Regions from separate parts of the Bradyrhizobium sp. CCGB01 genome, predicted to be linked through region 1. Evidence: riboswitches for the same ligand, from Rfam matches in the RefSeq annotation. Region 1 holds a riboswitch; each other region holds the start of a gene.
What was found. A riboswitch is a leader RNA that binds a small molecule or an ion and turns the genes downstream of it on or off. The one in region 1 is predicted to bind cobalamin.
Positions count from the first base shown of each region.

Region 2: another riboswitch for cobalamin. It lies ahead of NLM25_RS16010 (DUF1636 domain-containing protein); the one in region 1 lies ahead of NLM25_RS24555 (TonB-dependent receptor plug domain-containing protein).
Region 3: another riboswitch for cobalamin. It lies ahead of NLM25_RS16075 (energy-coupling factor ABC transporter permease); the one in region 1 lies ahead of NLM25_RS24555 (TonB-dependent receptor plug domain-containing protein).
Region 4: another riboswitch for cobalamin. It lies ahead of metE (5-methyltetrahydropteroyltriglutamate--homocysteine S-methyltransferase); the one in region 1 lies ahead of NLM25_RS24555 (TonB-dependent receptor plug domain-containing protein).

Region 1 is NZ_JANADK010000001.1:5,318,665-5,326,570, forward strand. It holds gene NLM25_RS24540 (hypothetical protein) at 332-730, shown strand; gene NLM25_RS24545 (hypothetical protein) at 1,136-1,717, opposite strand; gene NLM25_RS24550 (DUF6925 family protein) at 1,781-2,791, opposite strand; gene NLM25_RS24555 (TonB-dependent receptor plug domain-containing protein) at 2,816-4,930, opposite strand; cobalamin riboswitch at 5,041-5,255, opposite strand; gene NLM25_RS24560 (hypothetical protein) at 5,330-5,551, opposite strand; gene NLM25_RS24565 (hypothetical protein) at 5,673-5,930, opposite strand; gene NLM25_RS24570 (hypothetical protein) at 6,032-6,244, opposite strand; gene NLM25_RS24575 (hypothetical protein) at 6,397-6,573, opposite strand; gene NLM25_RS24580 (adenylate/guanylate cyclase domain-containing protein) at 6,700-7,906, opposite strand, start outside.
Region 2 is NZ_JANADK010000001.1:3,512,838-3,520,743, forward strand. It holds gene bluB (5,6-dimethylbenzimidazole synthase) at 111-743, opposite strand; gene cobS (adenosylcobinamide-GDP ribazoletransferase) at 748-1,530, opposite strand; gene cobU (bifunctional adenosylcobinamide kinase/adenosylcobinamide-phosphate guanylyltransferase) at 1,527-2,030, opposite strand; gene cbiB (adenosylcobinamide-phosphate synthase CbiB) at 2,152-3,093, shown strand; gene cobD (threonine-phosphate decarboxylase CobD) at 3,105-4,070, shown strand; gene NLM25_RS16000 (cobyric acid synthase) at 4,059-5,507, opposite strand; gene cobO (cob(I)yrinic acid a,c-diamide adenosyltransferase) at 5,519-6,154, opposite strand; cobalamin riboswitch at 6,195-6,412, shown strand; gene NLM25_RS16010 (DUF1636 domain-containing protein) at 6,508-6,882, shown strand; gene cobW (cobalamin biosynthesis protein CobW) at 6,879-7,906, shown strand, end outside.
Region 3 is NZ_JANADK010000001.1:3,527,455-3,535,360, forward strand. It holds gene NLM25_RS16045 (cobalt-precorrin-6A reductase) at 1-535, opposite strand, end outside; gene cbiT (precorrin-6Y C5,15-methyltransferase (decarboxylating) subunit CbiT) at 534-1,715, shown strand; gene NLM25_RS16055 (cobalamin biosynthesis protein) at 1,712-2,080, shown strand; gene cobM (precorrin-4 C(11)-methyltransferase) at 2,077-2,859, shown strand; gene NLM25_RS16065 (cobyrinate a,c-diamide synthase) at 2,859-4,169, shown strand; gene cobA (uroporphyrinogen-III C-methyltransferase) at 4,166-4,897, shown strand; cobalamin riboswitch at 4,943-5,163, shown strand; gene NLM25_RS16075 (energy-coupling factor ABC transporter permease) at 5,200-5,877, shown strand; gene cobF (precorrin-6A synthase (deacetylating)) at 5,919-6,668, shown strand; gene cobT (nicotinate-nucleotide--dimethylbenzimidazole phosphoribosyltransferase) at 6,679-7,731, shown strand; gene NLM25_RS16090 (histidine phosphatase family protein) at 7,738-7,906, opposite strand, start outside.
Region 4 is NZ_JANADK010000001.1:1,793,349-1,801,254, reverse strand. It holds gene NLM25_RS08145 (TauD/TfdA dioxygenase family protein) at 404-1,333, opposite strand; cobalamin riboswitch at 2,044-2,269, shown strand; gene metE (5-methyltetrahydropteroyltriglutamate--homocysteine S-methyltransferase) at 2,369-4,696, shown strand; gene NLM25_RS08135 (avidin/streptavidin family protein) at 5,265-5,771, shown strand; gene NLM25_RS08130 (MFS transporter) at 6,324-7,100, opposite strand; partial or broken gene NLM25_RS44320 (3-keto-5-aminohexanoate cleavage protein) at 7,256-7,655, opposite strand; gene NLM25_RS44315 (hypothetical protein) at 7,692-7,898, opposite strand; gene NLM25_RS44310 (3-keto-5-aminohexanoate cleavage protein) at 7,906-7,906, opposite strand, start outside.

The sequences.
Region 1 (7,906 bases):
ATCGGTACGCTGTGTCGTCCCACGACAAATGCGCGGTATGCCGGCATCCTGACCTCCAAGAAAGAGTTGCAGCTTCACGTCAGAACATGACGGCGGACAAATTTGAATTCGATGGGGATCGCATCGCCCGTTTCTAGGAACGGCATAGGTGCCGCGCTGGTCCTATGCCGAATCTATACAATCGGGACCGCGCTCATCTCGAAATCCTATCGCAACCGGAAACATATCGAGCCGGTCACGCAGCCCGATGCATCGCAGGGACCGCGACAACAACAACCGAACCGGTGAACTCATGTCTCCCTCAGAGATCAGCGACAGAATCATAGAACCGATGATCGCGCTCGCAGGCTGCTCACCCCGGCAGCGCATCGTCGTGGTCGGCGCGAAGAGCATGGAATTGACGATCGATCTGCAAAGGCGCGGATATTTCCTGGCCGCAGCGGCCGGCAATTGCGGCCGGGCGGCCGCCCAATACGACGCAGCCCTCGTGGACTGGCGACGACGCCCGCTTGGCGCTCTCGGTGCGGCGGTGGATTGGCTCGACGGTTTCCTCGGCCCCCGCGCCGTGCTGGTGATCTGGCTCGACGCGCAGAAATCGGCAGCGAAGGACAATCTTCGCGCCGCGGTCGCAAAGCGTGGCTTCGTCGTCCTGCAAGGCACCGAACATCCGTGTGGCAGCGCCCTGCTCGCGCGACGTTCGCAAGCCTATCCGATGCAAAAGGCGGCCTAGGCACGCTGGCGATCAGAGAGAGCTGGAACAGCCGCATGGCTGATCCAGCCCTTGGAGACCCTCATATGTTGAAATCGAAGATACGACGCGCAGTCATTCGCGAGTGGATGGCACGCGCGCCCGCGCAGCGGCGGTCCAGCCAACAGGCCCTCACCTTCGCAAGAGATGCGAGCGAGAGGCACAGGCTGCCACGCAGCCGTCAAACGCCGTGCTCAGTGATCATGGGATGGTTGAAGCCACGCACCGGGCGCGGCTGAAGGGCGTCCATGCCGGACGGCAGCTCCCGGCAGATATTGTTCATCCGCAACCGGTCTGGACGGCGGTCGTACTGCGGCGATGGGCAAAGGGCCGGTCATCGCCATGACCGGACCTCAGTCTCGTAGCCCGTATGGAGCGAAGCGGCGCTCAGGCCGACATCGCTCCCTTGCGACGGAACGGATCGACCAGGCGGACGATCTCGCAGGCGGCAACGAGGCCGGCGAGCCAGACGGCGCTGGTCAGCCCAATGCGCGTGACGATGGCCGCGGTGAAGGCCCCCTCGCCGCCGAGGACCGGCGTCGCGGCGAGCAGCACGAGCTCATAGGCCGCGTAGGCGGCAACGAGCGTGATCGCCAGCACCAGCGGCGCGCGGCCCTGCGGCAGCATGCGGAGCACAGCCGATGCTGCTACGGTCGATAGAAGCGCCGCGGCGCCAATCGCAAAACCCCAGGCAATGGTGCTGCCGTCGATCGGATAGTGCAGGACGCTGAAACCGATCGTCTGATTCACGAGCCAGGCGCCAGTGACGACGAGCAGCGCCGGACGCAGCGGCAGCATCGCGGCCGCGACGACCGCGAAGGCTGCAAACGGCGTTGCGCAGGCCAGCGCAAAGCTGGCGAGCGCGCATGACAGGGTCAGCAGCGCAAAGCAGAACATCGGCGCAAGCCGTGGCGCAACCGGATGAAGGCGGAAGCGGTCGGCATGAGGCGGCAGGATAGTGACAGTCATGAAACGATCTCCTTGCAGGATTTGTAGCACATTTTGCGGGTATGGGGTCAGTGCATCCGGGCTTTAGTGAAGGGCCTCCATGGGGTCTTCGGCCTCGGTCGGATCGCGCCGGTCGTATGCGGCGAGCCAGGCGAGAAGCAACGGCGCGCGCGGTTCCGCGGCCGCGAGCTGCCGCACGGTCACCCGAACTGCGGCGCGCGCAGTGCGGTCGGACGGAAGCGTCACGGTCTCAGGTCCCTGCCCCTTCGCGACGGCTCCGATTACGTTGCTTTTGAGCGCCGTCAGCTCCGGCAGCCCGTAGCGTTCGAGCAGGGCCTGGAACGCTGCGTGCTGATCCGGCCGAAACGGGTGTGGCCGGCCGAGTTGATCGCGCAGCGGATGGGCCGGATAAAGATGCGCACAGGGGATCCAGCCATCAGGCAGCGGCTCGGTCGCAGCATGGGTGCGGCGATGCGCGAGCAGCTTTGGCAGGACGTGCGTGTGCGGACCATCTGGGCTTTTGCCGCCCGGTGGCGGGATCGGCTGGAACACTTCGGCCCGCCCGATCCGGCTGATGAAGACGCGATGCGGATTGGCGGCGAGGATGACCCGCATGGCATCGCTATCCGGCGCGAACACGGATTGCCCCGCACGGCTCCTGAGCGCGGCGACGACATCCGCCTCGCCGGTCCGGATGCAGGCGTCGATCTGCAACGTTCCAAGGCCAAGGTCGAACAGGATGCCGTTGCGATCCCGATGGCGCAGCGCTGCGCGATCAGGACCGATTTCCGTCAGCACCGTGCGGCCGCTCATGATGCCAGCTTCATGCGGAAGACACATCGCGACGCGGTGACTCCAGCTTTCGGTGGTCGGCGATTCCGACGCGATGAGGCGCAGGTCGGGGTGGGAGGCGATGCGTATCCCACCCTTCTCCGTCACAACGCTGATCCCGTTGCGAGACCGCTCCGTGTCCAAGGCATCGCCGGGCTCGCGCGTGAACTCGGCAATGGCCCCGAACGTACCGACGCTCCAGCCCGCCTCGGCATCGGCAAGCTGACCTGCAAGCAAGTCCATGATCGGATCGGCTGTCGTCATGAGATCGCTTCCTCCGGAGTCCCGCTATCTGACGTCGTAATTCGCAAGGCGAATGCCGCCATAGACGCCGAGTCCCGGCTGTAGAAAGCCTGTCGGATTTTGGTAGCGCACATTGGCGAGATTATCGACCCGGCCAAATACCTTGATCTGATCGGTGACCAGATATTCGGCGGCCACGTTGACGACAGTGTAGGCCGGCGCCAGCAGACGCGGAATGCTGAAGTCGCGGTTGCCGTCCACGAAACTTCCGACGTGCAGCACGGTCGCGGACAGCGTGAGCGGATCGATCGGATTCCAGATGACATTCGCGCTCCACTTCTCCTTCGGACGCCTCAGCAGCTCCAGTCCCGCCGTCGCATCGACGGCGCGGGTAAAGGTGTAATCGGCACGAACGCGGAGGCGGTCGGTGATTGCGGCGGCGACGAAGCTTTCCGTGCCTTCCGTGATGGCCCTGCCGATATTCGTGTTGGTGCTCGTGAATGTCACTGGATCGAACGTGCTCTGGATCAGGTCCGTGATGTTGTTGCGGAAGTAGGTCGACCCGAAGCGAATGCGATCGTTGAACAAGGGCTGCTCGAAGCCTGCGTCATATCCAACGCTTTCCTCGGGTTTGAGGTTGGGATTCGCAAAGAAGAAGAACGCAGGAAAGCTGACGTAAAGCTGGTTGAGCGTTGGCGCCTTGAATCCCGTGCCGTAGCTTCCCCTGAACTTCGTGTCCGTGACCGGCACGATCACGGCTGACGTCAGGCGAAAGGTCGGGTGCTCGCCGAACCGCTCGTTGTCGTCCTGCCGGACGTTGGCCGTGAAGAAGACGCGGTCCACGAACTGGGACTGCAACTCCATATATCCTGCCTTGTTGACGTTCTGGGCGGAGACCGTCGCCGTTTGCAGCGTTTCGGTCTCATGCTCGGCGCCGATGATGACATTGTTGTTGGGCGCGAGCCGTGTGGTGGTGTGCCAATCGTATTTGACACGATCGCCGGTGGTGATGGTCGGCATCGCATCGCCCGGCGAAATGTTGTGGTTCCAGTGGTTGGTGTAGTTGACGCCGAAATAGCTCTTCATCCGGTCGTCGAGAATGGACCAGACCGCCTCGCCGCGCGTGAACAGCTGATGCACGGTCTGCGTGCTTTGCGCGGCGGCGGGAAAGCTGGCAAGTGTCACGGGATCAAACGTGTCTCCCGTGAAGCGCAGCGTGGCGTCGGTGTAGCGCGCGACGCCATTGAGCGTCAGGCTTTCGCTGACATCGGCACCGAGCTTGGTCGAATAAGTCATGTTGTCGTAAGAATTGCCGATCGCCTTCTGGCCCGGCGGCAGCAGTTCGACAGGCGTCACCGGCACGTCGCTTGCGCGAAAATGCGCGACGTTGAAGGCATAGTTGAAGTGGTCCTGTGACCCGCTCAGACCTGCCGTCTGATTGAACGTCCCGAACGAGCCTCCCTCGACCGAGCCGGTCGCGCGGGCGGGACCATCACCCTTTTTGGTCACGAAGGAAATCACGCCCCCCAGCGCATCCGCGCCGTAGAGACCGCCCTGCGGGCCGCGCAGGACTTCGATCTGCTGAATGTCGGAGGTCAACAACTGGCCGAAGTCGAACGATCGGTTCGGATTGCCGGGATCACTGACGTCGATACCGTCGATCAGGACCTTGGTGTGATTGGAGTTCGTTCCGCGCATGAAGACCGACGTCTGTCCGCCCGGTCCGCCGGTCTGGACGAGGTTGAGCCCGGGAACGGCGCTGAGCGCATCGGACGCTGTGCGGCGCTGATCGCGCTCCATATCCCTGGCGGTCAGGACGGTCACCGAGCTCGCGACCAGATTGGTCGGAGTGACAATGCCAGTTGGACTGACAACGACGGTTGGAAACAGATTGGCCGCGGATATACCGGCAACGGGGGGCGATACCGGCGGCACTGGTCTCAGCGCTCGAACGACGCGCCCGCGCTCGGGCTTGTCAGACGTATGTCGTACGGCCGGTGGCCGAGCCGTACGCTCGGATGGCCCGACTTCGACCGGGGGCAGCAGATTGGGCGATGCCGATTGTTGGGCGAACGCGGCGGAAGGATTGAACGAGTACAGGAAAACAGACGTGAAGAGGCCGGCGCTGAGGCGCCTGGCGGCAGAGACAATACGGGACACTCTTGTAACCTCGGTATGACGTCAGTGGCACGTCACAGCGAACGAGGTTTCACGGAGCGATCGATTGCTCCGGTGAAGCTAATGTCTGTACTCCCCGACCGACATCTTCGCGTGTGACCACGGCTGACGGCAGGTCTCCTGGCTCGCGGGTCGTTACCTTACGTCGCCTTCCCAGGACCGAGATTCCCAGTGGCATATGACGAAAGATTCACCGCTTACAGTTGCGGGGGCAGCCGCTGCATTGAGAATATCCCGGCGTTGGGACAATCCCGCACAACGTTCCCTTTTGATCTCCGTGAGGAGAACCGTCAGGATCCAATTTACGGGTCGTTGGAGCGGTGAGTCAATCGGCTGATTGCATGATCGTCGCAGCACCGCGCGCAGGTTGACCTGGCGCAATCAGGTCGGCTCCCGCTGCTGACGCGTCCTGATCATCGCCCGCTCGCCGGCATCGACGAGCTGGCCGATGCCGGTGCGGCCCGTGAGCGCGCATCGGATGATGTGTTCGGCAACGGACCTGCGGAAGTCATGGTCCTCGCCGACCGGGCGATTGCGGCAGACCCGATCCAGCGCCAGCTTCATGTTGATCCGTGTGCGGGTGTCGAAATGCTCGCTGATCATTCGCAGGACCTTGATGCGTTTGATGTCGGGCTAAAACGCCTGGCGGTCGGCCGGGTTCCAAACGGCACCGGGCCCTGTGCAGAACCGACTACGCCCGCCCTGTCCTATTGTGACGGGTGGGCTATGCCCGCCCTCTTGGCCGCTGGGCCTGCGCCCAGGCCGCGGTGACGTCGCGCGGCGGGACGTCGATGCGCCGGATCGGGGTCAGTTCACCCGAGGCGGAGATGATGGCGGTCTCCTCGCGGCGGCAGCGCGGGCATACGAAGCGGACCTCGTGCGGCGACGCCGACCAGCTCGCACGCTTTACGTTGGCCGCCATCGGCCATGCATTGCAATGCGAGCACGACACCAGGAACCGACCGGGATCGAGCATACCCATTCCATAGGACTCCGCGTCCTGCCCATCCCTTCAATGATTAACCCTTGTGAATCGTTCCGGTGCCCGAGCACCGTCAGCCCCGGCTCCCGAACCTCCGCCGCTCAGTGGGCGCCCTTGAGGGTGCATGACGTGGTGCAGGTGACCGTGTTGCCGTGGTCGCACGCCTTGCAGGCGGCCACGCACTGGTTCATGTCGCGGGGATTGTAGGAGCTGTAGTTCCGCATCGCGCAGACCGGCGTCGAGCCGGTGATGTCCTGCTCCTGGTTGCAGGCCGCCGTCATGAGCGCGAAGATGAGGACTGCAAGCAGGCGCATGGGATTGCCCTGGTAAGGAGCGGCAAAGCGACGTCGGCGAGATACGCTGCATCGCAACGGACCTCGGCATTCCCACCGCGAGCAATCATGGATCGCGACGCTCGCATCCAGGAGGATGCGCGCCAAACATTAAGAACGGCTTGCAGCCGGCCTCAGGCCGCGGCCCTGGCCGCGATCACGTACCGCATATCGACCGCCAGCTGGCGGTACTGCTCCCCGAGCTTCAAATAAAATTCGCGCTTGGTGCTGTCGGTGGCGAGCTTGGCAATCAGCTCGCATTCGGCGGTGAGAGTCTCAAACCGCTCCAGCCTGTCCTCAAGTTCTGTCATTGGCGTGTCCCCGTCAAACGCCTCAAGGACACGTAACCTAAGCCCGGGAAATACGTCACTGCGAACATCGTTATGGAGTAGAATCAATTTTCGCCAGCGCGGGCCGCAGGGAGAGGATGTGACTACCTATTTCTGCTCCAGCCGCCAGGCGCCGTCCCATTCCACGCCCGGCGGATCGGCCTCGAACTGCGCGATACGGGCGAGCAGCGTGCGCGAGGGGCCATCGCCCGGGACGGTTTCCAGTGCGGCATTGAACGCGGTCCGGGCATCGTCGAAGCGCCGCGCGCGATAGGCGGCGAGGCCTTCGGCATAGTGCGCGCGCAAGCTCTCCTGCGGAACGCTGAGCCCATGCGCCTTGCTCATCACCTCGAAGATGGGTTGCGGCGCACTCTGGCCGGCGACCGCCAGGCGATCGATCTCGCGCAGCTCGCAGGCCGCGCCGATCGCGTCCGCCGTCGCCTGCGAGACCAGGATGCGGGTGCCGTAGACCTTGTTGACGAGCTCGAGCCGCGAGGCGAGGTTCACGGCGTCGCCCATCACGGTGAAGCTCATCATCAGCTCCGAGCCGATGCTGCCGGTCAGGACCTCGCCGGTGGCAATCCCGATGCGCAGGTCGCAGGGACCGGGCATGGCGCGGATGCCGAGCAGATCGGGCAACTGCTTCTGCAGCGCAGGCACCTGATCGGCCATGTCGATGGCGGCGAAGCAGGCGAGCAGCGCGGGCTCGTCCTCCTCGATGAAGGGAGGGCCCCAATAGGCCATGATGGCGTCGCCGATATATTTGTCGATGATGCCACGATGGCTGCGGATCGGCGCGGACATCACCGTGAAATAATGGTTCATCACCTTGACGAGGCCGCGCGGGGTCATGCCCTCGCTCATCGAGGTGAAGCCGCTCATGTCGCAGAACATGATCGTCATCACCCGGCGCTGGCCGTCGATGGCGACCTCCGGCCGGTCGATCAGGCCCTGAACCACCTTGGGATCGATGTAGCGCCCGAAGGTCTCGCGGACGCGCTCGTTGTGGCGCAGCTGCTCGGTCATGCGGTTGAAGGCGGCGGCGAGTTCGCCGATCTCGTCCTGGGTCGAGACGGTGATGGTCTTGTCGAAGCGCCCCGCCTCGACCTCGCGCGTGCCGGCGAGGAGCAGTCGCACCGGCCGCGTGATGCCGCTGCTGACCATCAGCGCAAAGACGAAGCCGACGATCGCCGCGAGAACGGTGACGACACCCGAGATGATGATCGCCTGATGCTGGCGGCCGATCACCGTCGACGTCGAGGCGAAGACCTGCTTGAGCATGTCGGCGCGGATACCGTCGATCTTCTGGTTGAAC
Region 2 (7,906 bases), 1.8 Mb from region 1:
GCAATCCAGAATCTTTCTGCGGGAAGACTCTGGATTGCTTCGCTACGCTCGCAATGACGGAGGATGGACTAACCGCTGGCGTCTGGCTGACGAACTTGAGGTGCGGGATCTCAGCGCCGCAGCGTGAACTCTTCCGCGCCGCGCCGGTGTTCCCATTCTGCCTGCTCCAGCTCAGGCCGGTCGCATTCAGTCTCGGGATAGCCGATGCAGAGATAGGCGATGAACTTCCAGGTATTGGGCACGTCGAGAATGGTGTGGATGCGCGCGGGATTCAGGATCGAGACCCAGCCGATGCCGATGCTATCGGCGCGCGCGGCGAGCCACATCGCGGTGATCGCGGCGACCACGGAATATTCCGTCGTCTCCGGCATGGTCGCGCGGCCGAGGCCATGACCGATGTCGCTGGCCTTGTCCGCGAACACGGCAAGGTGGCCGGGGGCCTGTTCGAGGCCCGACAGTTTCAGCGTGGCATAGCGCGCCGCGCGTTCGCCGGCATACGCATTCAACGCATCGGCGTTGCAGGCCCTGAAGTCGTCGATCACGGCCGTGCGCCGCGCAGCATCATCGACAGTGACGAAGCGCCAAGGCTGGCTCAGGCCGACCGACGGGGAAAGACAGGCCGTCCCGATCAGCCGCGCGATGGCGCCCTCCGGCAACGGATCGGTGCGAAAACGGCGCACGTCGCGGCGCCACACGAACAGTTCGCGTAAATGTTGGCGGAAGGTGTCGTCGAACTCGACCATGAGATCAGCCTCCCATCCGGAAGGACGCCGCCACCAGCAGAATGAGGATCTCGCCGATCTGCTCGAACGCACCCAGGATGTCGCCGGTCTGTCCGCCGATCTGGCGGATGGCAAGCCGCGCCAGCAGCAGGCCGGCGAGCGACAGCAGGATCAGCCCGACCAGCGCCTTGCCCGGCCCGAGCGCCAGTGCGAGGACGAGCGTTCCAACAGCGAAGGCAATGGCGACGCTGCGGCCCGGTGGCACTCCTGCGCTCGCCGAAAGCCCGTCCGGCCGCGCCGGCGGGACCAGCGACATGAAGGCCGGCACGCCCGCGCGCGCCGCGGCATGCGCCGCGCAGAGCGCCAGCCCGACGGCCCAGGGACTAGCGATCGCCGCGAGTGCGCTCCAGCGCAGGCCGAACGACAGGATCAGCGCGCAGACGCCGTAAGTGCCGATCCGGCTGTCGCGCATGATCTCGAGCTTGCGCTCGCGCGTGCGGCCGCCGCCGAGCCCGTCGGCGGTGTCGGCAAGGCCGTCTTCGTGCAGCGTGCCCGTGATGAGGGCGGTCGTCGCAAGCGCGAGCAGGGCGGCAAGGTTCGGTGTCAGCCCGAACCGGCTGGCGATCTTGTAGACCAGGGCGCCGGCAAGGCCGACCAGCAGTCCAGCGACGGGAAGCGCCCAGGTCGCCCGCGCGACGGCGCCGTCGCCCGCGGGCTTCGAGGATGCCACCGGCAAGATCGTGACGAACGACGCCGCCATCCTGAGATCGGCGACGATGTCTTTGAACAGTTCGGCGCGCGGGATCATTTCAATTTCATCGGTAGACCGGCGACGACGAACTCGACCTCGTCAGCAACGGCCGCGATGATCTGGTTCATGATCCCGGCGGCGTCACGAAAGCTGCGCGCCAATGCATTGTCGGGCACGATGCCGAGGCCGACCTCGTTGGTGACGAAGACGATGGGGCTTTTCAGGCGGGGCAGGGCGCCCGAGAGCTCGGTCACCTCGCGTTCCCAGTCGCGCTCTGCATGCATCAGGTTGGAGAGCCAGAGCGTCAGGCAGTCCACCAGCCTTGCACCGCCGCCGTCGGTTGCGAGCAGCACCTTGACGAGATCGAGCGGCACTTCGCGTTCGATCCAGTCGGTTCCGCGACGTGCGCGATGCTTCGCAATGCGCGCCTCCATTTCGGCATCGAGCGCCTCGGCCGTGGCGACATAGACGGGCTGTCCGGGAAAAGCGCGCGTGCGCATTTCCGCACGCTTGCTCTTGCCGGATCGCGCTCCGCCCGTGATCAAGATGACGGCCATCAAAGTCTCCTGTCAGCCTGACTAATCACCAATCGTGGTCAAAGACAAAGCCGAAATCAGGCGGCCGGGGGCTTGCGCTCGCCCCTCGCTTTGCGCAACAGGGGCGGGACAGGAGGCAAATGTGGGCTTTGCGGGCGCGATGGTGGTGGCGATGGCGGTGGATGCCCTGCTGGGCTGGCCGTCATGGCTGTTCGCGCGGATCGGCCATCCCGTGACCTGGCTCGGCCGGCTGATCGCCGCCGTCGATACCGCCTGGAATCGCGCGTCCGATCCACCGGCGCTTCGCCGCGCCGCGGGCATCGCCGGGGCGCTCGTGGTGATTGCGCTCGCGGTCGCGCTTGGCTGGGTGCTTCAGTCCTTGCTTCCCTCTGGCTGGATTCAGATCGTGCTGGTGGGCGTCCTGGCGTGGCCGCTGGTCGCTTTGCGCTCGCTGCATGATCATGTGGCTGCCGTGGCGGCACCCTTGCAGGCCGGTGACATCGCCGCTGCGCGCGAAGCGGTCTCGCGCATCGTCGGCCGCGATCCCGCCGCGCTCGATGAAGCCGGCATCGCGCGCGCGGCGATCGAGAGCCTCGCCGAGAACGCTTCCGACGGCATCGTCGCGCCGGTGTTCTGGGGCGCGTTGTTCGGCCTGCCCGGTATTTTGGGCTACAAGGCCATCAATACGCTGGATTCCATGATCGGCCATCGCAGCGAACGGCATGAAGCCTTCGGCTGGGCCGCCGCTCGCATCGACGATGTCGCGAACTTCATTCCGGCGCGCCTGACCGGATTCTTGTTCGTGCTGCTGGCGCCGCGGCGATCGGAGGCGCTGTCGTGCATGACGCGGGACGCCGGCCGCCATCGCTCGCCCAACGCCGGCTGGCCGGAGGCGGCGATGGCCGGTGCGCTTGGTGTGCGCCTCAGCGGTCCCCGCATCTATCACGGCAGCGCCACCAACGAGCCGTGGCTCAACGAAGGCGCGCGTGATCCGCTCGCCGCCGACATCAGCGAGGGATTGACGGTCTACCGCCGCGCCATGCTGCTGCTCGCCGGTGTGCTTGCGGTCCTTGCCTTTGCGTGAAAGAACGGAGCATGCGCGAGCACGGTGGAAATCTCGATCTGGCCCAGCAGCGTTTTGGCGGGCGCGCGGAGGACTGGATCGACCTGTCGACCGGGATCAACCGGCTAGCTTATCCCGTGGGCGAGGTGAGCGCGCGCGCATGGAGCGCGCTGCCGTCGCGCGCCGAGATCGACGCATTGCATCAGGCCGCGCGGCATGCCTATCGCACGAGCGCGCCGATCGTCGCGCTTGGCGGCGCTCAGGCCGCCATTCAATTGTTGCCGCAGCTGGCACCGCGGGGCCGCGCGAGCATCTTGGCTCCGACCTACAACGAGTATGCCGGGGTGTTGTCGGCCGCGGGCTGGGATGTCCAGGAGGTCAGCGAGCTCGACGCGATGGCCGGCGCGGACCTCGCCATCGTCGTCAATCCCAACAATCCCGATGGCCGGTGTCTTGCTCCGAGCGATTTGCTCGCATTGCTTCCGCGCGTCGGCCGTCTCGTCGTCGACGAGAGCTTTGCCGATGCGGTACCGCAGCTTTCGCTTGCATCACAGGCGGATCGGCAGGGGTTGCTGATCCTGCGCTCGTTTGGAAAATTCTTTGGCCTTGCCGGCCTGCGGCTGGGCTTTGCACTTGGCAATGCGGCCGACGTCGCGAAGCTCGCGGCGGCCTCGGGGCCATGGCCGGTCTCGGGCGCAGCGATCGCGATCGGCAGCCGCGCGTTGCGCGACGATGCCTGGGCGGCGGCCACATCAGCTCGGCTTGCGCGTGACTGTGTTCGCCTCGACGAGATGGCACGAGAACAAGGCTGGGCGCTGGTTGGCGGCACGTCGTTGTTTCGTCTCTATGAGACGCGCGACGCGCTTGCCGCGCAGGAGAAACTCGCGCGCGGCCAGATCTGGTCGCGCGTCTTCGCGCGGAACCCGACATGGCTGCGCCTCGGACTTCCCGGCAGCGAGGCCGAATGGTCGCGCCTTGCCGAGGTCCTAGCGCGCTAGCGCGAGCAGGCCTTCGACATCGAGATGCTTTTCGATGTGGTCGGCGAGGGCGTCGAGCGCGCTTTCGACCCTCGCATGATACGGCTCGTTGCCCGCGGGAATATCGAGCCTGGCCAAAAACGCCCTGCGGAAGTCATCCGATGTGAAGAGGCCGTGCAGATAGCTGCCCTGCACGCGGCCATCACTTGATATCGCGCCTTCCGGCTCGCCATCCAGCGTCGCGAACGGGCGGGCGCGATCCGGCCCGTCAGTGCGGCCGATGTGGATTTCGTAGGCGTCGATCGGCTGATCCGTCGCGGCATGTACGGCCGCAACACGCGTCAGCGTCTTCTGCGGGCTCATCACCGTTTCCACGTCCAGAAGTCCGAGGCCCGGTGTGTCGCCTGCGGGGCCTTCGATTCCATCCGGGTCCGCAACGCTGCGTCCGAGCATCTGATAGCCGCCGCAGAGGCCGAGCACATGGCCGCCCCTGCGGTGATGTGCAAGCAGATCGATGTCCCAGCCCTGAGCGCGCAAGAAGGCGAGATCGCCGCGGGTGGATTTCGAGCCGGGAATGATGACGAGGCGGACGTCGCCGGGAATCGCGTCGCCCGGACGCACCATCACGAGATCGACGTTCGCCTCGAGCTTGAGCGGATCGAGGTCGTCGAAATTGGCGATCCGCGACAGCGCGAGGCAGGCGATCTTGCATTGGCCCGGCTTGCGCGCATCGCTGAGGCCCAGCGCATCCTCGGCCGGCAGCTCGCCGGCGCGCGCGAACCAGGGCAGCACGCCAAGGCCGCGCCAAGCAGTCTTCTGCTCGATCAACCTGTAGCCGTCGTCGAACAGCGTGGGATCGCCGCGGAACTTGTTGATGACAAAGCCCTGGATCATGGCGGCATCATCGGGGTCGATCACCGTCTTGATGCCGACGAGCTGGGCGATGACGCCGCCGCGATCGATGTCGCCGACCAGCACCACCGGCACGTCGGCCTTGCGCGCAAAGCCCATATTGGCGATGTCGGCCTTGCGCAAATTCACCTCGGCCGGACTGCCGGCGCCCTCGACCAGCACCAGATCTGCGCGCGTCTTCAGCCGCTCGAAGCTCTCAAGCACGGCGCCCATCAGCGACGGCTTCATCGCCGCGTATTCGCGCGCCCGCGCGGTCGCGATGCGCTTTCCGTGGACGATCACTTGCGCGCCGACATCGGTCTCGGGCTTCAGCAGCACCGGGTTCATGTCGGTGTGCGGCTCGACGCCGGCGGCGAGGGCCTGCAACGCCTGGGCGCGGCCGATCTCGCCGCCATCGACGGTGACGGCCGCGTTGTTCGACATGTTCTGCGGCTTGAACGGGAGCACGCGCAGGCCGCGCCGCGTGAAAGCGCGCGCGAGACCGGCGACGATGAGCGACTTGCCCACGTCCGAGCCGGCTCCCTGGATCATCAGCGCACGCGCCATCGGGAGTATCTTCAGAACTCGACGCCGGCTTGGGCCTTGATGCCGGAGCGGAACGGATGCTTGACCAGCGTCATCTCGGTGACGAGGTCGGCGATCTCGATCAGCTCGTCCTTGGCGTTGCGCCCGGTGAGCACGACATGGGTCATCGGCGGCTTCTGCGTCGTCAGGAACTCGACCACTTCGGCGATGTCGAGATAGTCGTAGCGCAGCGCGATGTTGATCTCGTCGAGCACGACCATGCGCAGGCTGGAATCGAGGATCAGCTCCTTGGCTTTCTCCCAGCCGGCACGCGCGGCGGCGATGTCGCGGGTGCGGTCCTGCGTCTCCCAGGTGAAGCCTTCGCCCATGGCGTGGAACTGGCAGAGGTCGCCGAAATGGCCGGTGAGCAGGCGCCGCTCGCCGGTATCCCATGCGCCCTTGATGAACTGCACGACGGCGCAGGGGAAGCCATGGGCGACGCAACGGACGATCATGCCGAAGGCGGAGGAGGACTTGCCCTTGCCGGCGCCGGTATGGACGATGACGAGGCCCTTTTCGCCGCTCTTGGTCGCCATGATCTTGTCGCGGGCGGCCTTCTTCTTCGCCATTTTCGCGGCGTGGCGGGCGTCGGTTTCCTCAGCTGTTTGGGTATCCGGTTCAGGCGTCATCGGTCCCGGTCCTTCGGCTTGACAAGAGGCGGCCGGGGGCAAATGGTGGCCCGGCGTTGGTTCCTGTCCTATGACAGGCGAAGAGGGAATGCGATAGGGTCCGAATCGGCAGATTTGGGTTCAAAATGCAGCCGCCCCCGCGACCGTGACCGGAGAGATGCCCGAAGCCACTGATCCCCAGGGATCGGGAAGGCGGGGATCGAAGGGGAAAACCCTGCTCCGCAAGCCGGGAGACCTGCCAGCGCGGACGAGTTTTGGACCGGCGGACGGGGTGTTCCGCGACGGGGAAACGGGCCTTCAAGAGAACGGTCCGTGTGCCTCATCGCCTCCCGATGTTTATCCTGGAAGAGGCGATGACCGTCACACTTCACGTCTGTATCACCTGCCGTGCCGGCGAGACGCCTGGCGAGGGCGAGGCGACGCCCGGCAAGCGCCTGCATGGTGCGATCCTCGACGCCGGCGTGCCCGACGGTGTCAATGTGGTTCCCGTTGAATGCCTGTCGGCATGCAGCCAGGGGTGCTCGGTCGCGCTCAGCGCGCCCGGCCGCTGGTCCTATGTCTATGGCCGTCTGTCGGACGCGAACGCGCGCGACGTGGTCGCCGGCGCCGCGGCCTATGCGGCCGCGCCTGACGGTCTCGTGCCCTGGCGCAGCCGCCCGGAAATATTCCGCAAGCAATCGCTTGCCCGCATTCCCCCCATTGCCGTCGTGCCGGAGGCCGCTGAATGAACTCGCTCGCAAAAGTCCCGGTGACGGTGGTCACGGGTTTTCTCGGCTCCGGCAAGACGACGCTGATCCAGCATCTGCTCGCAAACCCTGACGGCAAGAAGCTCGCCGTGCTCGTCAACGAGTTCGGCAGCGAGGGCGTCGACGGCGAGATCCTGAAATCCTGCGCCGATGCGAACTGCCCGGAAGAGAACATCGTCGAGCTCGCCAATGGCTGCATCTGCTGCACCGTCGCCGACGATTTCATCCCGACCATGGAAAAGCTGCTGGCGCGCCCGGTGCGGCCCGATCACATCCTGATCGAGACCTCGGGCCTGGCGCTGCCAAAACCGTTGTTGAAGGCGTTCGACTGGCCGGAGATCCGTTCGCGCATCACGGTCGATGGCGTGATCGCGCTCGCCGATGCGGAAGCCGTTGCCGCCGGCCGGTTTGCGCCGGACCCGATTGCTGTCGAAGCGCAGCGCGCGGCGGACGAGAGTCTGGATCACGAGACGCCGCTGTCGGAAGTGTTCGAGGACCAGATCGCCTGCGCGGACATCGTGCTGCTGACCAAGGCCGATCTCGCCGGCAGCGCAGGCATCGAAGCAGCCAAGGCCGCGATCACCGCCGAGATGCCGCGCCGCGTGCCGATGCTCCCCGTCACGGACGGTGCGATCGATGCGCGCGTCATCCTCGGCCTCGGCGCTGCCGCCGAGAACGATCTCGCCGCGCGCCCCTCGCATCATGACGGCGAGGAAGATCACGAGCATGATGATTTCGCATCCGTCGTGATCGATCTTCCGGAGGTTAATGACATCGACACGCTGGTCGCTTCGGTCCAGCGCCTGGCGCGCGAGCAGAACGTGCTGCGTGCCAAGGGCTATATCGCGGTCGCGGGCAAGCCGATGCGTCTGCTGCTGCAAGCCGTCGGCGAGCGCGTGCGTCACCAGTTCGACAAGCCCTGGGGCGCAGGCAGCAGGCAGTCAAAGCTCGTCGTGATCGGCGAGCACGGCGATATCGACGAGGCCGCGATTAGGTCAGGACTTGG
Region 3 (7,906 bases), 1.8 Mb from region 1:
CGTCGAGCATGAATGGCCCGCGCGATACGATCACGTCAGCCGGGAAGGGCAGCGCTGCTTCGGGCGGATCGACGAAACGCAGCGTGTAGGCGTGCTGCGGCTTGGTCGCGAACGGCGCGATGTGCTGGCGGCCGATGGCGAGGAACACTTTTGCCGGCGCCTCGGGAAGCGCGGCGGCTGCGGCGTCGACATCCGCGACCTCGATCCAGTTGTCTCCGGGCACTTTGGTCCAGGGCGCACGTTCCAGTGCGATCAGCGGCGTCTTGGTGTCCGCACAGGCCTCGACCGCGTGGCGGCTCATCTCGGCCGCGAAGGGATGCGTCGCGTCGATCACATGCGTGATGCCTTCGCCGCGGATGTAATCGGTCAGCCCGCTCACGCCGCCAAAACCGCCGATGCGCGTCGGCAGCGGCTGATCGGCAGGCAGGCGGGTGCGGCCGCCATAGGAATAGACGGCGTCGATGCGCGAGCGCGCGATCTCCGCGGCGAGCACGCTCGCATCGGCAATTCCGCCCAGAATAAGGGCGCGCGGCATGGCTGATCCCTGGCTGACCATCATCGGTATCGGCGAAGATGGCCTTGCCGGGCTGTCGGAAGCAAGCCGAAAGGCGCTTGCTAACGCCGAAACCGTCTTTGGCGGTGAACGGCATCTTGCGCTTGCCGGCGTGAGCGGCCGCGGCCGCCCATGGCCGGTGCCGTTCGACGCAGATGTCGTGCTGAGCTGCCGTGGCCGGCCGACGGCGGTGCTTGCCTCCGGCGATCCCTTCTGGCACGGCGCGGGTGCAAGTCTTGCCGAGAAGCTCGACACGGGCGAGTGGGTTGCCCATTCAGCCCCGTCGACGTTTTCTCTTGTTGCCGCGCGGCTGGGCTGGCGCCTCGAAGCTGTTGCCTGTCTTGGTCTCCACGCCGCGCCGTTCGAGCGTCTCGTTCCGCATCTGGCGAATGGCGCGCGCATCATTTGTCTCTTGCGCGACGGGAAAGCCGCCGGTGATCTCGCGAAATGGCTGAGCGCGCGCGGATGGGGGGCCTCGGTATTCTGGACTCTCGCCGCGCTCGGCGGCCCACGCGAAAGCCTCAAAGAGCATCGTGCGGACCGCTTTGCCGGCGATCTCGCTGGAAACCTGGTCGCAGTGGCAATTGAGGCGAAGGGCGCGCAGGGCATTCCCCGCAGTTCGGGACTTTCGGACGATCTCTTCGTCCATGACGGCCAGATCACCAAGCGGCCGGTGCGGGCGCTCGCGCTCTCGGCGCTGGCGCCGCGTTCGGGCGAGCGGCTGTGGGACATTGGCGCTGGCTCGGGTTCGATTTCGATCGAGTGGGCGCTGTGCGGCGGGACGGCGATCGCCATCGAGGCGCGCGAGGATCGCGCGGCGAACATTCGCAGCAATGCAGCGTCGTTCGGATTGGCGCATCGGATCACCGTCATCGGGGGGAGCGCGCCCGAAGCTCTCGCTGCGCTGGACCTGCCGGATGCCGTCTTCATCGGCGGCGGTCTCGATAGCGCGATGTTCGACGCGATCTGGTCGCGGCTTGCGCCGGGTGCCCGGCTGGTTGCACATTCAGTGACGCTGGAGACGGAGGCGCTGCTTGGCGAGCTGCATCAGCGCCACGGCGGCGAGCTGATGCGGGTCGAGATCGCGCATGCCGGGCCGCTCGGCCGCTACCGGTCCTGGGAGGCTGCGCGTCCCGTGGTGCAGTGGAGTGCGGTCCGATGAAGGTCGCCGGGCTCGGATTCAGAAAGGATGTCACGCTGGCTTCGCTGCGTGAGGCGCTGCTGGCAGCCGGTGGCAGTGAAGGCCTTGCGGCGGTCGCGACTGTCAGCGAGAAAGCCGATGCGGAGGCGCTGAAGCAGCTCGCGCGTGAATGCGGCGTGCCGGTCATGGCTGTCCCGGCCGACATGCTGGCCGGCATCGAGACGCCGACGCAGTCGAAGCTCGTCGCGGAAAAATTCGGTACCGGATCGGTCGCTGAAGCCGCGGCGCTCGCTGCGGCCGGCCCGCGCGCGCGATTGATTGCGACGCGGGCGGTCTCGCAGGATCGCACCGCGACGGCGGCGATCGCGGAAGGAGAGGGTGCATGACGGTGCACTTCATCGGTGCGGGGCCGGGCGCCCCTGACTTGCTGACGCTGCGTGGCCGCGACCTGATCGCGGCGTGTCCGGTCTGCCTCTATGCCGGCTCGCTGGTCCCTGAGGGCGTACTGGCGCATTGCCCGCCCGGTGCGCGGATCGTCAACACCGCGCCGCTGTCGCTCGACGAGATCATGGCGGAGATCGCCGCCGCGCACGCCGAGGGCAAGGATGTTGCTCGCTTGCATTCCGGCGATCTCTCGATCTGGTCGGCAATGGGCGAGCAACTCCGCCGCCTGCGCGCGCTCGGTATTCCCTATACGGTGACGCCGGGCGTTCCATCGTTCTCGGCGGCAGCGGCGGCGCTGGAGACTGAACTGACGCTGCCGGGTCTTGCGCAATCCGTGGTGCTGACACGGACACCGGGCCGGGCCAGCGCGATGCCTGAAGGCGAAAAGCTCGCCGCCTTCGCCGCGACCGGCGCGGTGCTCGCAATCCATCTGTCGATCCACCTGCTCGACAACGTCGTCGCCGAGCTCACGCCGCATTACGGCGCGGATTGTCCGGTCGCGATCGTCTGGCGTGCGAGCTGGCCGGAGCAGCGCATCGTCCGCGCCACGCTGGCAACGATCGATTCTGCTGTTGCTGGCGAGATGGAGCGCACCGCGCTGATCCTGGTCGGCAGGACGCTCGGCGCGACGGATTTCGACGAGAGTCGTCTCTATGCCGCCGATTACGATCGCCGCTATCGGCCTGTTGGCGCCGAGCCGCGCTTTCCGGAGGCATCGTGATGCCGGCAGGGCTCGTCATCTCCGCGCCTGCCTCCGGCGTCGGCAAGACGACGCTGACGCTGGCGCTCGCGCGCGCCTGGCGCAATCGCGGGTTGAACGTGCAGTGCTTCAAGAGCGGGCCCGACTACATCGATCCCGCCTTCCATGCTGCCGCCACGGGACGTGCTTCCGTCAATGTCGATAGCTGGGCCATGGACCGCGGGACGATCGCGCATCTCGTCAGCCGCGGCACCGATGCCGATGTCGTGCTCGCCGAAGGCTCGATGGGCTTGTTCGACGGCGTTGCCGCGCGCGGCGTCTGCGGCACCGGCGCGACCGCCGATATCGCGGAGATGCTGGGCTGGCCGGTGGTGCTGGTGATCGACCCCTCCGGACAGGCACAGACGGCCGCCGCAATTGCCGCGGGCCTTCGCGACTATCGCGCGGGTGTGCGCCTTGCCGGCGTCGTGCTCAACCGTGTCGCCAGCCAGCGCCACGAAGACCTGGTGCGCCGCGCGCTCAACGATGCCGGCATCGCCGTGTTCGGCGCGCTGCCACGCCATGCCGAGATCAGCCTGCCGAAGCGGCATCTCGGCCTGGTACAGGCCGAGGAGCAGGCCGAGATCGGCAAGCTGATCGACGAGGCCGCGCGCTTCGTCGCCGAACATGTCGATCTCGATGCGGTGCTGCGTTCGGCAGCCAGCTGGTCGCCGCAACCGGCCGCAAATGGTCTGAATGTGACGCCGCCCGGCCAGCGCATTGCGCTGGCCCGCGATGCAGCCTTCTCCTTCGTCTATCCGCATATGCTGGAAGCCTGGCGCGCGGCCGGCGCCGAGATCTCGACATTCTCGCCGCTTGCCGATGAAGCGCCCGATGCCAGCGCCGATGTATGCTGGCTCCCCGGCGGCTATCCCGAGCTGCATGCCGGCACAATCGCGGCCAATGCGCACTTTCGCAGCGGCCTGCGCGCCTTCGCTGACACACGGCCGGTGCACGGCGAATGCGGAGGCTATATGGTGCTGGGAACCGCTTTGACCGACGCCGACGGCATTCGCCACGAGATGACGGGCCTGCTTGGCCTCGAGACGAGCTTTGCCAAGCGCCGCATGCATCTGGGATATCGTCTCGCTGCGCTCGCAGCCCCGATGCCGGGGCATCAGGTCGGCGCGCGGCTGCGCGGTCACGAGTTCCACTATTCGACGATCGTCGCGCAGCCGGATACGCCGCTGGCGGTCGTGCACGATGCAACGGGTGCGGTCATCGCCGAGACCGGCTCGCGCCGGGACCATGCCACCGGCACGTTCTTCCATCTGATCGCGGAGGATCGGTGAGCGGTTTTGTCACTTTCATTTCGGCCGGCCCCGGCGACCCCGAGCTTCTCACGCTCAAGGGCGCCGCGCGGCTGCGGGATGCCGACGTCGTGCTCTATGACGATCTTGCTTCCGGCGCGATCCTCGATCTGGCCCGGCCCGGCGCCAATCTGGTCGCGGTGGGCAAGCGGGCAGGGCGGCCCTCGACCAAGCAGCACCACGTCAACCGCTTGCTGGTCGACTATGCCGCAACCGGCTCGCGCGTCGTGCGGCTGAAGTCCGGCGATGCCGGCATTTTCGGGCGGCTGGAGGAGGAGCTCGACGCGCTGCGCGAGGCCGGCATCGGCTACGAGATCATTCCCGGCGTCACCTCCGCCTGCGTTGCGGCGGCGCAAGCCGGCATTCCGCTGACCCGGCGCCATACCTCGCGCCGGGTGCAGTTCGTGACCGGGGCCGACGTCACCGGCGAACTGCCGCCAAACCTCAACTGGGCGGCGCTGGCCGATCCGGAGGCGACGACCGTCGTCTATATGGGCCGGCGCACCTTTCCGGCGCTTGCCGCAAAATTGATCGAGCACGGCCTCGCCGCGGACACCCCGGCGCTGTTCGCCGAATCCCTCGGCCGTCCGGACGAGCGGCTGATCCGCACCACCGTGACCGAGCTGGCCGAACGGCTTGCGCGAGGCGGCGCAGCCTCGACGGCGGCCGTGATCCTGTTCGGTGCGCTGGCGGGGGATTATCCGTCGTGACGGCGCCGGCCGCCCTTCGCCCCTTGACGCCCGGCTTGCGAAAGGGGCACACATGGGATGCATGGTGCTCGACGCGGCGCAAAGCGCCGGAGCATAATCGGGAATGGGGGTGGGCGGACCCAGTTGCGGCGCCCAAAACCCCAGCCGCCCCCGCGACTGTAAGCGGTGAGGGACTTCGATCAGCCACTGGGCCGCAAGGCTCGGGAAGGCCGGAGAACCCCAGTGAGCCGCGAGCCAGGAGACCGGCCCTGCACGTTTTGAGGCCAAGGCCGTCGGGTGTGACGGCAGGAAGGATCTGAGCCATGCATATCGAACCCGGGGTAGTGACGGGCGCCAAGCTTGTATTGAGTTACGCAACCGGCATCGCCGCAGGCGGCGTTGCCTTGAAGCTGGCGGTCGAGACCGTGCGCGAGCAGGGCATCGGCTCGTTTGCTGCGCGCACTCTCGTCACCACGGGCCTCGTCTTCGTCTTCTTCGAGATCCTGCCGCACTTCCCGGTCGGCGTCTCCGAGGTGCACTTCATCCTGGGCTCGACCTTGTTCCTGCTGTTCGGCGCCGCGCCCGCGGCCTTTGGCCTCGCGTTCGGCCTGCTGCTCCAGGGCGTGTTCTTCGAGCCGCCGGACTTGCCGCAATATGGCATGAACGTGACGACACTTTTGGTGCCGCTGTTTGCGATCCAGGCGATCGCCTCGCGGATCATTGCGCGCAACACCGCCTATGTCGACTTGAAGTATCGTCAGGCGCTGGCGCTTTCGACGACCTACCAGGCGGGCGTGATCGCCTGGGTGGCGTTCTGGGCACTCTATGGCTCCGGCTTTGCCATGAGCAACCTCGCCAGCATCGCGACGTTCGCGGCGTCCTATGCGCTGGTCATCGTGATCGAGCCGCTCGCCGATCTCGCCGTGCTGGCATTGGCGAAGTCGCTGCGCGGGGTCACCGCGCCCGGCCTCGTCACACCGCGCCTGCACAACGCAGCCTGAGAGACCAGGGGCGGCCGTGAGGGCCGCCCCTGATACTCGCGATGCTCACGCTCTCCCTGATAGGCATCGGTTGCGGCGATCCCGAGCAGCTTACGCGCGCCGCGATCGGTGCCATCAACGCGGCCGATCTCGTCCTGATCCCGCGCAAGGGCACAGCGAAGTCCGATCTCGCCGATCTCAGGCGCACGATCTGCGCGGATGTGCTGGCAAACGACAAGACCCGCATCGCCGAGTTCGATCTTCCCGTGCGCGACGCAACTGATGCGGACTACCGCAAGGGCGTGGATGACTGGCACGATGCCGTTGCGGCGGCCTGGTCGCAGACGATCGCGGATCATCTGGGAAGCGAAGGCAAGGTTGCGCTGCTGATCTGGGGCGATCCCTCGCTCTACGATTCCTCGCTGCGCATTGCGCGCCGGCTCAATCCCTTGCCTGAGATCGAGGTCGTGCCCGGCATCACCTCGATTCAGGCGCTGTGCGCGGCGCATGCGCTGCCGCTCAACGACATCGGCGAGCCTTTTCTCGTCACGACAGGGCGCCGTTTGCGCGAGGGCGGCTGGCCACAGGGTGTCGATACCGTGGTTGTGATGCTCGACGGCGGCACGGCGTTCCAGTCGCTCGATCCAGCCGGGCTTCACATCTGGTGGGGCGCCTATCTCGGCATGCCCGATCAGATCGTCATGTCCGGTGCACTCGCCGACGTCGGTCCGCGCATCGTCGCTGCGCGACAGGATGCGCGCGAGCGGCACGGCTGGATCATGGACAGCTACATTCTCAAGCGCAGGCCGTAAGCGAGGCAGCATGCTCCCCGAATGGGTCTACAAGAAGTGCCCCGAGATCTCCGCGGTCCATCGCGAGGCGGCGGTCGCGCGGCAGGCGCAACTGACAAAGCCGGCCGGCGCGCTCGGCCGGCTCGAGCAGCTCGCGATCGAGCTTGCGGGCCTGCAGGCGACCGGAGAACCGCGTGCCGCGCGCGTCCCGATCATCGTTTTCGCCGGCGACCACGGCATCGTCGCGCAGGGCGTGTCGGCCTATCCGCAGGAAGTGACCATCGCGATGATGGCGAACTTTGCCTCTGGCGGCGCCGCGATCTCGGTGCTGGCGCGTGAGCTCGGCTCCAGCCTGGAAATCGTCGACGCGGGCACGCTGGCGCGGGAGGCGATGGCGGGAATCGTTATCGACAAGCCGCGCAGCGGCACGCGCGATTTCAGCGTGGAAGCTGCGCTCACCGCTGCGGAGCTGGCATTCGCCTTCGAAGCCGGCCAGCGCGCCGTCGCGCGCGCGGAGGCCCATCAGCCCGATCTTCTGATCTTCGGCGAGATGGGCATCGGCAACACCACGACGGCGGCGGCGATTGCGGCGAGCCTGCTCGGGATGGGTGCCGACGAGGTCGCGGGCAGCGGTACCGGCGTCGACGCGGCCGGCCGCGCGCACAAGGCGCGCGTGATCGATGCCGCGATCGCGCATCATGGCATCGCAAGTGCTCCACCCGAAAAGATCCTGTGCGCCGTCGGCGGCCTCGAGATTGCGGCGATCTGCGGTGCCATCATCGCGGCCGCGCAGCGCCGCATCCCCGTGCTGATCGACGGCTTCATCGTATCGGTGGCGGCGCTTGCGGCCGCGCGGCTGAACCCGTCGTGCCAGCCGTTCCTGCTGCCCTCGCATCAATCGGCGGAGCAGGGGCACCGACTGGTGCTGCGTGCGCTGAATGTGCAGCCGCTGATCAGCCTCGATCTCAGGCTCGGCGAAGGATCGGGCGCGGCCATCGCGCTGCCGCTGGTGCGGCTCGCGTGCAGCCTTCACAACGGCATGGCGACCTTCGCGCAGGCCAATGTGCCGGATCGCCCGGCCTGATCCGGCTCAAGCCGCGCGCTGATTGACGAAGACGACGCGCCAACCGGTCGCGAGCCGGTCGATCCGGGTCAGCGACAGCGGGTCGATCACGAAGCGCAGGGCCGCTTGTGGTGTCAGATCCAGTGCGATGCAGAGTGCGGCGCGGATCGTGCCGGAGTGCACGACGAGCGTTGCT
Region 4 (7,906 bases), 3.5 Mb from region 1:
GGCGGTGTTAGAACTTGTCCGAGATGAACAAAATACATACTGACTGCTATTCAGCAGGTCCGGCAGAGGCTCGACAAGAGTCGAGGCCAGCGCACGCGAGCAAGCAAGCCGATCGAGAGCCCGATGTAAGGAAGTCATTAGGCCCAATAAACTTGCACGATACCTCTTTTTCGAAGGAATCGCGCTCTGTGCAGCCGCAACGCAACCCAAGTTCCGCCGCTTGCAGTTCGTTTCTTACAATCCCACAGCTGGTCAAGCCAATGGGGCCTTTCAGGAATCGATGCGTCTTCTAATCTGAGAGCTAGCACCACGGCGGTCAATGACCGTTGGCATGATGCAGCGATAGGCGGACTAAGCAGAGACTGCCCTGCCTGTTTTGCGGGCAATCCATCCTGTAGACCCGCTAAGCGACCTTTGCCACAGGCTTCTTGGTCGCTGTTATGCGGGTTACGCTGCTCTGACCATCGATGCTGATGGGTATCTCGCCTGCGACTGTGGCGCGACGAACGACGCGATGCTGGTCGCCGTAATCATTCACCGCGTAATGTTGCGTGGCGCGATTGTCCCAGACCACTACATCACCTTCCTTCCAGCTCCAGCGCACAGTGTTTTCGGGCACAGTGATATGGGACTGAAACAGATCAAACAGCTTCTGACCGTCGTATTTTGGGATGCCAACAAAACGTTGTACTAGGGCGCCGAGCACCAGCGTGCGTTCGCCGGTCTCAGGGTGGACGCGCACGACAGGATGCTCCGTCTGATAGACCGTTTTCGTGAAGACTTCGTCCAAGTGCTTCTTATCGAGCTCGCTGGCGCGGGGCATTATTGCGTAGTCGAATGCATTGCTGTGGAAGGCCCAGAGCTTGTCCGCAAGCCGTTGCAGCGGCGGTGCCAGGTCGAGGTAAGCCGTGACGGCATTTGACCAGACTGTATCGCCACCGAAAGATGGCATCACAATGCCGCGCAGCACCGCTATCTTGGGGTAGGCATCGACGAACGTTCCATCCGTGTGCCACAGGTCGGCTCGGCTACCGGCGCGAGCCGAATCAAGCTCGATGATCGACGCTGTTCCATTAATGGCACCGCGCATCGGATGAGCCGCCAGACTTCCGAAACGAAGAGCAAAGCGCTCCTGTTCGGCGTCGTCGAGATGTCCTTGGTCGCGAAAGAAGACAACCTTGTGCTCGAGCAACAGCTCATTGATGGCGGCGATCGTTTGGTCGGGCAGATCGCCCGAGAGCTTGACCTTTCGAATTTCTGCGCCGATGCGCGCTGCGCGTTTGATGACGTCGGCGCGAGGAATGACACTATCCGAGACGATCATTGCATTCACAGCGGCACTCTCCAAATTGAGAGATCTGCGGTTCGATCGCCAGACCAAGCTACTCAGCTGGGATAGAACCTGTCGAACGCCACGTTGCGGACAGCATAGCGCCAATCCGTCAAAACCGAGTGACCCCGAGGAGCCGATTTATGCGCGCTTCGGGGTCTCGAAGAGGTGAGGTCTGGCCTGCGTGACGGTTTCTTATCTATTGATTGACCGAATCTGTCAGTTGGATCAATTGCTAACATTGGTAGTTGACTGAGGCATAGGCTTTACTACTCGCTGGCCAATTGATGCAGAAATTGCAGCTCCGTTCAGCGCCGAACGCGCAAAAAAACACCAGTCGGGTGGATAGAGGAATGAGAGAGGGCCCGTGAGATCGATCCTGATGGGAAGCTCAGCGCTAAAGAGCCGCAGTGCTAATCTCATGCGATCGGAAGTCCCAAGAGTAGAGTTGTTCGATCGGTGTTACCGTCCTCACAGCGTCGGAGGTCCAACACCATCGGCGACGCGATCATATGGCCTTCCCCCAGCGCTCCGGGGCGAACAAGGCTTAGGAAACACGTTACGGCGCAAGGTTAGCGTTTTTCGGCCAAGCTCGTCGGGCTGATGCAAGCGCAGAGGTTTACACCATTGATTGCCACGGACTTAAGAACCTCATACCTGCCAGCATGCCGCGGAAAAGGTGATCATGAGGTTGACGTAATCCTTAGGTTACAGATAATCGAAGGCGTCGAGGTTCTTCAGGTCTCGCCTGATCTGGAGCTAAGAGGGAAGCCGGTGCGCTCTGGATCCTTTCGGGATCGAAGTAATGCCGGCGCTGCCCCCGCAACTGTAAGCGGCGAGCCTGCATTCACACGTGTCACTGAAGCAGACGCTTCGGGAAGACCGGATGTAGGCGATGACCTGCGAGCCAGGAGACCTGCCCCGACAACATAATCGTCCACGGGCGGGGTGTCCGGTGGTACGCTAAAGCAGCAGGCGCTTCGCAGCCCTCCTGCCTGCGTCCGCCATGGCTGCCCCCCAAACAATGGGGTTAAAGCTATGTCTATTCTCTCACTTCCTGTCGCAACACTCGGCATGCCACGTATCGGGCCACGCCGCGAACTCAAGCAGGCACTCGAAGGCTTCTGGGCCGGTAAGATCAGCAACCAGCAGCTTCTTGAAACTGCAGCCGGTCTTCGTGTCGCAAATTGGGCGCGTCAGAACTCGCTTGGCGTCACCGTCATCCCGTCAAATGACTTTTCACTCTACGATCAGGTTCTCGACACGAGCGTCATGGTTGGTGCCATTCCGGAAGCGTATGGCTGGGACGGCGGTCCGGTTTCGCTGAAGACTTATTTCGCTATGGCGCGCGGCTCGCAAACCGAGGATCATGAAGCGAGTTGCAGCCACGCCGATGATGCCCGCCCCTCTGCCGCGCAGGAGATGACCAAGTGGTTCGATACGAACTATCACTACATGGTGCCCGAATTCCATCAAGGTCAGACCTTCAGGCTCTCCTCCCGAAAGCCGATCGAGGAATATGAGGAGGCGAAAGCCCTTGGCTATCAGACGCGTCCTGTTCTGGTAGGACCAGTCACCTTCCTGAAGCTTGGCAAGGGCGCCGATCTGACTTTTGATCCGATTTCGCTGCTCGATAGCCTCGTGCCGGTCTATGTTGAGGTACTCAAGGAACTAGCGAAACGCGGAGCCGAGTGGATTCAGCTTGATGAGCCGTGCCTTGTGATTGATCTTGACGAGACCACGCGGAATGCGCTCCAGCGCGCCTATAAGCGTCTCGCCGACGACGTACCTGGCATTAAGGTCATGGTTGCAACTTATTTCGGGGCGATCGGCGACAATCTGTCGACCGCTCTGGAGCTGCCTGTGGCCGGACTGCACGTCGATCTTGTTCGCGCTCCCCAACAATTGAATCAGATTGAATTCGGCGCCCGCGCGGACCTTATGATTTCGCTCGGCGTGATCGATGGTCGCAACGTGTGGCGTTCCAACCTGTCGGCGCTTGTGGACCGGCTCAAGCCCGTCGTTGCCAGGCTCGGCAAGGATCGCCTGCAGCTGGCGCCCTCCTGTTCGCTCATACACGTCCCCATCGACCTTGAGCTCGAGACCGAGCTCGATTTGGACGTGAAGAGCTGGCTTGCATTCTCGGTTCAGAAGATCGGGGAACTCGCGGCCTTGGCGAAAACGCTTGCGGGCGATGAGAATGTCGCCGCGCTTGCCGAATCAGACCTTGCGGCAACGGCTCGCCGAGTATCCTCAAAAATCCATGACACGGCCGTCGCGCAGCGGACGGCCGCGATTGGCGATGATATGCGCCGCCGCAATAGCGCGTTTGCGAGCCGGACCGAAATTCAGCGCAAGCGATTCGGCCTGCCCCTTTTCCCCACGACGACGATCGGATCATTCCCGCAGACGACCGAAGTTCGCAAGGCCCGCGCGGCCCATGCCAGTGGGAAGTTGACAGACGTACAGTATGAACACTTTCTGAAGAAGGAAACGGCTCACGCCGTCCACTGGCAGCAAGACATCGGGCTCGACGTGCTCGTCCACGGCGAGTTCGAGCGCAACGATATGGTCCAATATTTTGCTGAGCAGCTCTCCGGATTCGTGTTCACCAAGCACGGTTGGGTACAGTCTTACGGCTCTCGTTATGTTCGCCCTCCGATCCTGTTCGGTGACGTCTCCCGGCCGAAGCCGATGACCGTTCGGTGGTGGAGCTACGCGCAATCGTTGACCAAAAGGCCTATGAAGGCAATCCTTACGGGGCCCGTGACGGTCCTGAATTGGTCGTTCGTCCGTGACGACATTCCGCGCAGCGAGGCCTGCCGACAGATCGCGCTCGCGATCCGTGACGAAGTCGCCGACCTCGAAAAGGCCGGTGCAACCATGATCCAAATCGATGAGGCTGCGCTTCGCGAAGGTTTGCCGCTCCGCCGATCCGAGTGGAAGCCTTATCTGGACTGGGCAGTGGACAGCTTCCGCATATGCTCGTCCGGCGTCGTCGATGCAACGCAGATCCATACCCACATGTGCTATTCGGAGTTCAACGCCATCATCGACGCAATTGCCGCGATGGACGCGGATGTCATCTCGATCGAAACGTCCCGTTCTAAGATGGAGCTGCTTGATGCATTCACGGCGTTTAAATACCCGAACGACATCGGCCCCGGCGTCTATGACATCCACTCGCCTCGCGTTCCGGAAGCCAATGAGATGGGAGATCTGATCGCGCTGGCTCGCCGACGGCTGTCGGACTCACAGCTCTGGATCAATCCGGATTGCGGCTTGAAGACTCGCAAATGGGACGAAGTGCGTCCGGCACTGGCCAACATGGTCGCAGCCGCCCGCGAACTGCGCAAGGCCTGCTGATTCCAGCGTGACCTTACCATAGAGCCGCGTTCGTTCGACGGAGCTTGTCGGATCCACCCGCAACTGCCCCCGCAGCAGCTTCGCCGGCGGGAGCGACGAAGACGGGTTTATCGGAGGCTCCGCGGCCATGCCGATAACCCTGTGTTCGACAGCTAGTACGAACAATAACACATCAGATTGCATATTCGTGAAAAGTCACCGGCGACGTTTTCCATCACACGCCTCAAGCATCGGGCTGCACCTGGACTAGTCCCACTTACGCGGTGGCCACACCTCGCAGTACCTAGAGGGACTCCGTGGGATCGTTACTGACGCGGCCGACCGGTGTGCTACCCCCATTGCCGTACAAGGCGCAGACCTGCGGACAGCTAAAGCAACCAGATCGGCCGGTCACGGGTCAGCCGCCCGCGTCTGACTAACCGCACCACTTTGCCTTTGCCTAACGGAATTGCAAACGTCGATCACATCTCAACCTGCTAGCGCTACCACGTCAAATCGCTCGTTTGAATTACCTACGTCGAGTTTTATAACCAAGTCGATTCGTTACTGAAGCGGTATGGAGTCGGAAATGTCTCAAGCAAAGTGGAAATTGACGAACTGGATCGGTGCGGCCTGCCTAGGTGTACTTCCAACGGCGCCTGCAGCGGCGCAACCGATCTGGACCTGGATCAACCAATACGGCTCAACCCTAGTGGTTGAGAATTACAATGCGAACACAGGTGCGATTGCCGGCACTTACACGAACAATGCGGGCAATAGCTGCGACGAAGGTGCGCCTCAGTTGATGACAGGCTGGCTCGCACAGACTAACACTGGCACGGCGATCAGCTTTTCGGTGAATTTTGCAGGTTGCGGCTCGACAACCGTGTGGACGGGACAGCTGAACGCTACCTCGGGATTTCAGGGACTCTGGCTACTTTCACTCGCCGAAGCGGTGGCGTGGAATGGCATCAGCGCTGGCGCGGACACTTTCGCTTTCGCAAGCGGCGACAAATCAAAGCTTCCGTCCGCTGCCGGAGAGGCGGCCAAGGGAGGCGCAGGCGAGAAGCTCTCGAATACAAAGAATCGCAAATGACATGACCTGCCACGGGCGCGGGAAGGAACGTATCACGGACAGTTCATCCGCACTGATTGGTTAGCGATTTCGAGATGGGGCCTTGCCGCGCCCGACGGCCTGATCTATTCGGGCGCGGTTTTATTCGTTTGAGGACGCGCAGGCTCAGCGTATCGTCGATTCAATGTGCGAAATGGATCGCCTGTTGCAGTTAAACCGCCGCCAAGTCGCGAGACGTTCCGTTGGATTCTGAACTTCGGTGTTTACCTAGAGCTCGCCGATCGCGGAAAGTTCGCAAGCTGATCAAGCAGATATCGGTGGTAAGAGGTTAGTGGCCGGAAACCAGCCGAAAGCGCGGCGCGCAGGCGCAAGAATCTACTCCGTTTGGTGGAACGTAATGGCCATTTTTGCGTGCCGGTTTTGGGCTGGTAATTTTTTTAATGAGCAACTCGATCCTGGCGATGTACGCGTTTGGAAGTGCTCCGATCCTGATCTCACTCGCAATGCGAATTCACAGGAGACGCCGCCTTGCGACACACCTTACCGGGAACGTCCTCAACTTAAGTGTTCTGCTCAAACAGGAACGTGATCATCGTACGGGAGCACCAGCCTAAGACTGATTGCGATGCCCGCTGCAACAACTAGCGTGATTGCCATTGCGATCATGGCAATGTCAAAGAATCCGGTCCTATCCTTAAGGAAGCCGAGCATGTACGGGCCGACGAAGGCGCAAAAAGCACCAATAGAGTTGATGAACGCGATACCTTCGCCGGCAGCGGCGCCAGCAAGGAAACTCTGTGGGATCGTGTAGAGGACTGACCGCGCGGAGATGGTGCCGATCAGAGAGAGCGTCATGCATATGAGCGTCGATATAAGCGACGCGAGCACTACCGAAAACACGAGGCCGGTCGCGCCTAGCATCAATGCGGCGATCAGATCGTAGATCTTATGCCCTTTGCGATAAACAAAGCGCGCCCAGAGCAACATGCCAAATGTCACAAAAAGATAGGGCACGGCCGAGAGCCACCCGATCTGCATGTTGTTCAAGTTCTGGTCCTTTAGAAGCAGAGGGAGCCAGATGCCAATCCCATAGGAGCCGATCGTGAAAGCGAAGGTGATCGCCGTCAACTTTGACACGCGAGCGTCCTTTATTGCGGCCCAGAGATCCCTCTCGACCTTCTCGTGCTTCTCGCTTGCAAGTTCGTTCAGCAACGCATTGCGCTCTGTAGGCGTGAGCCAAGAGGCCTTCTCCGGCGTATCGGCAAGCAGAACGAGGCATAGGACCCCGAGCAGGCAAGCCGGAGGGCCTTCGATCAGGAACATCCACTGCCAGCCAGCCAGTCTCCACACTCCGTCCGTTTCCAGGAGCGAAGCGAGAGTGGATTGCCGACTAACGCGGACAGCGGCGTTGCAGCCATAAACCAGGCGACGACGCCCGTTTCTTGATCGCGCCGGAAACCAGGTGGAGATGTACCAGATGACGCCGGGATGACGCTGCTTCGGATTTAGGGTGGCGGTGCTATTTGGATAATTTGCGAGGCGCGAGGCCCAAGCATCGCGCGAGCTTCCACTACGGTTGCGGGCTCGTACCCAAGTTCTCGGATAACCCTTACTGTCTTCTCTTCGAGCCGCACGTTAGTGGCAAGCACGCCCTGTTCGAGGTACAGATTGTCCTCCAACCCGACGCGGACGTGAACCTCCGGCAAGCACCGCGTGAGTTGTTGCCGGCAGCTGAGCTCGACCGATTCCGCTAACGCAAAACATGGCTCCTTTTGGAAGATTTCCGATCATCGTATCGAGAATCTGCGGGGTGTAAGGCAAGCCGCCCTGAATTCCGCGCTCGGCACCAGGAACGAAATTGATCCAATAGGGAGGTTTTTCGAACCCCTTATTGATGAGGCGTATCGGATCTTGGAGAAAATGGGAAAGTAAGAAACATTCTCATTCAGGTTTGATGCCCATCTTTTGGAATCGTTTTGCCATGATGTCGCAGCGGGTGGGCGAGGTGTTCACGACAATCTCGCGATTACCAACGCAGGCTAGAACGCTGTGCGCGTCAAATGTCGCTATGTCGGCGCCGGCCTCGATACCTTTTAGACGCTCCTCGAATATGGCCTCATCGAGACCTGATTCTATCGATCGCACCATATCTCCAT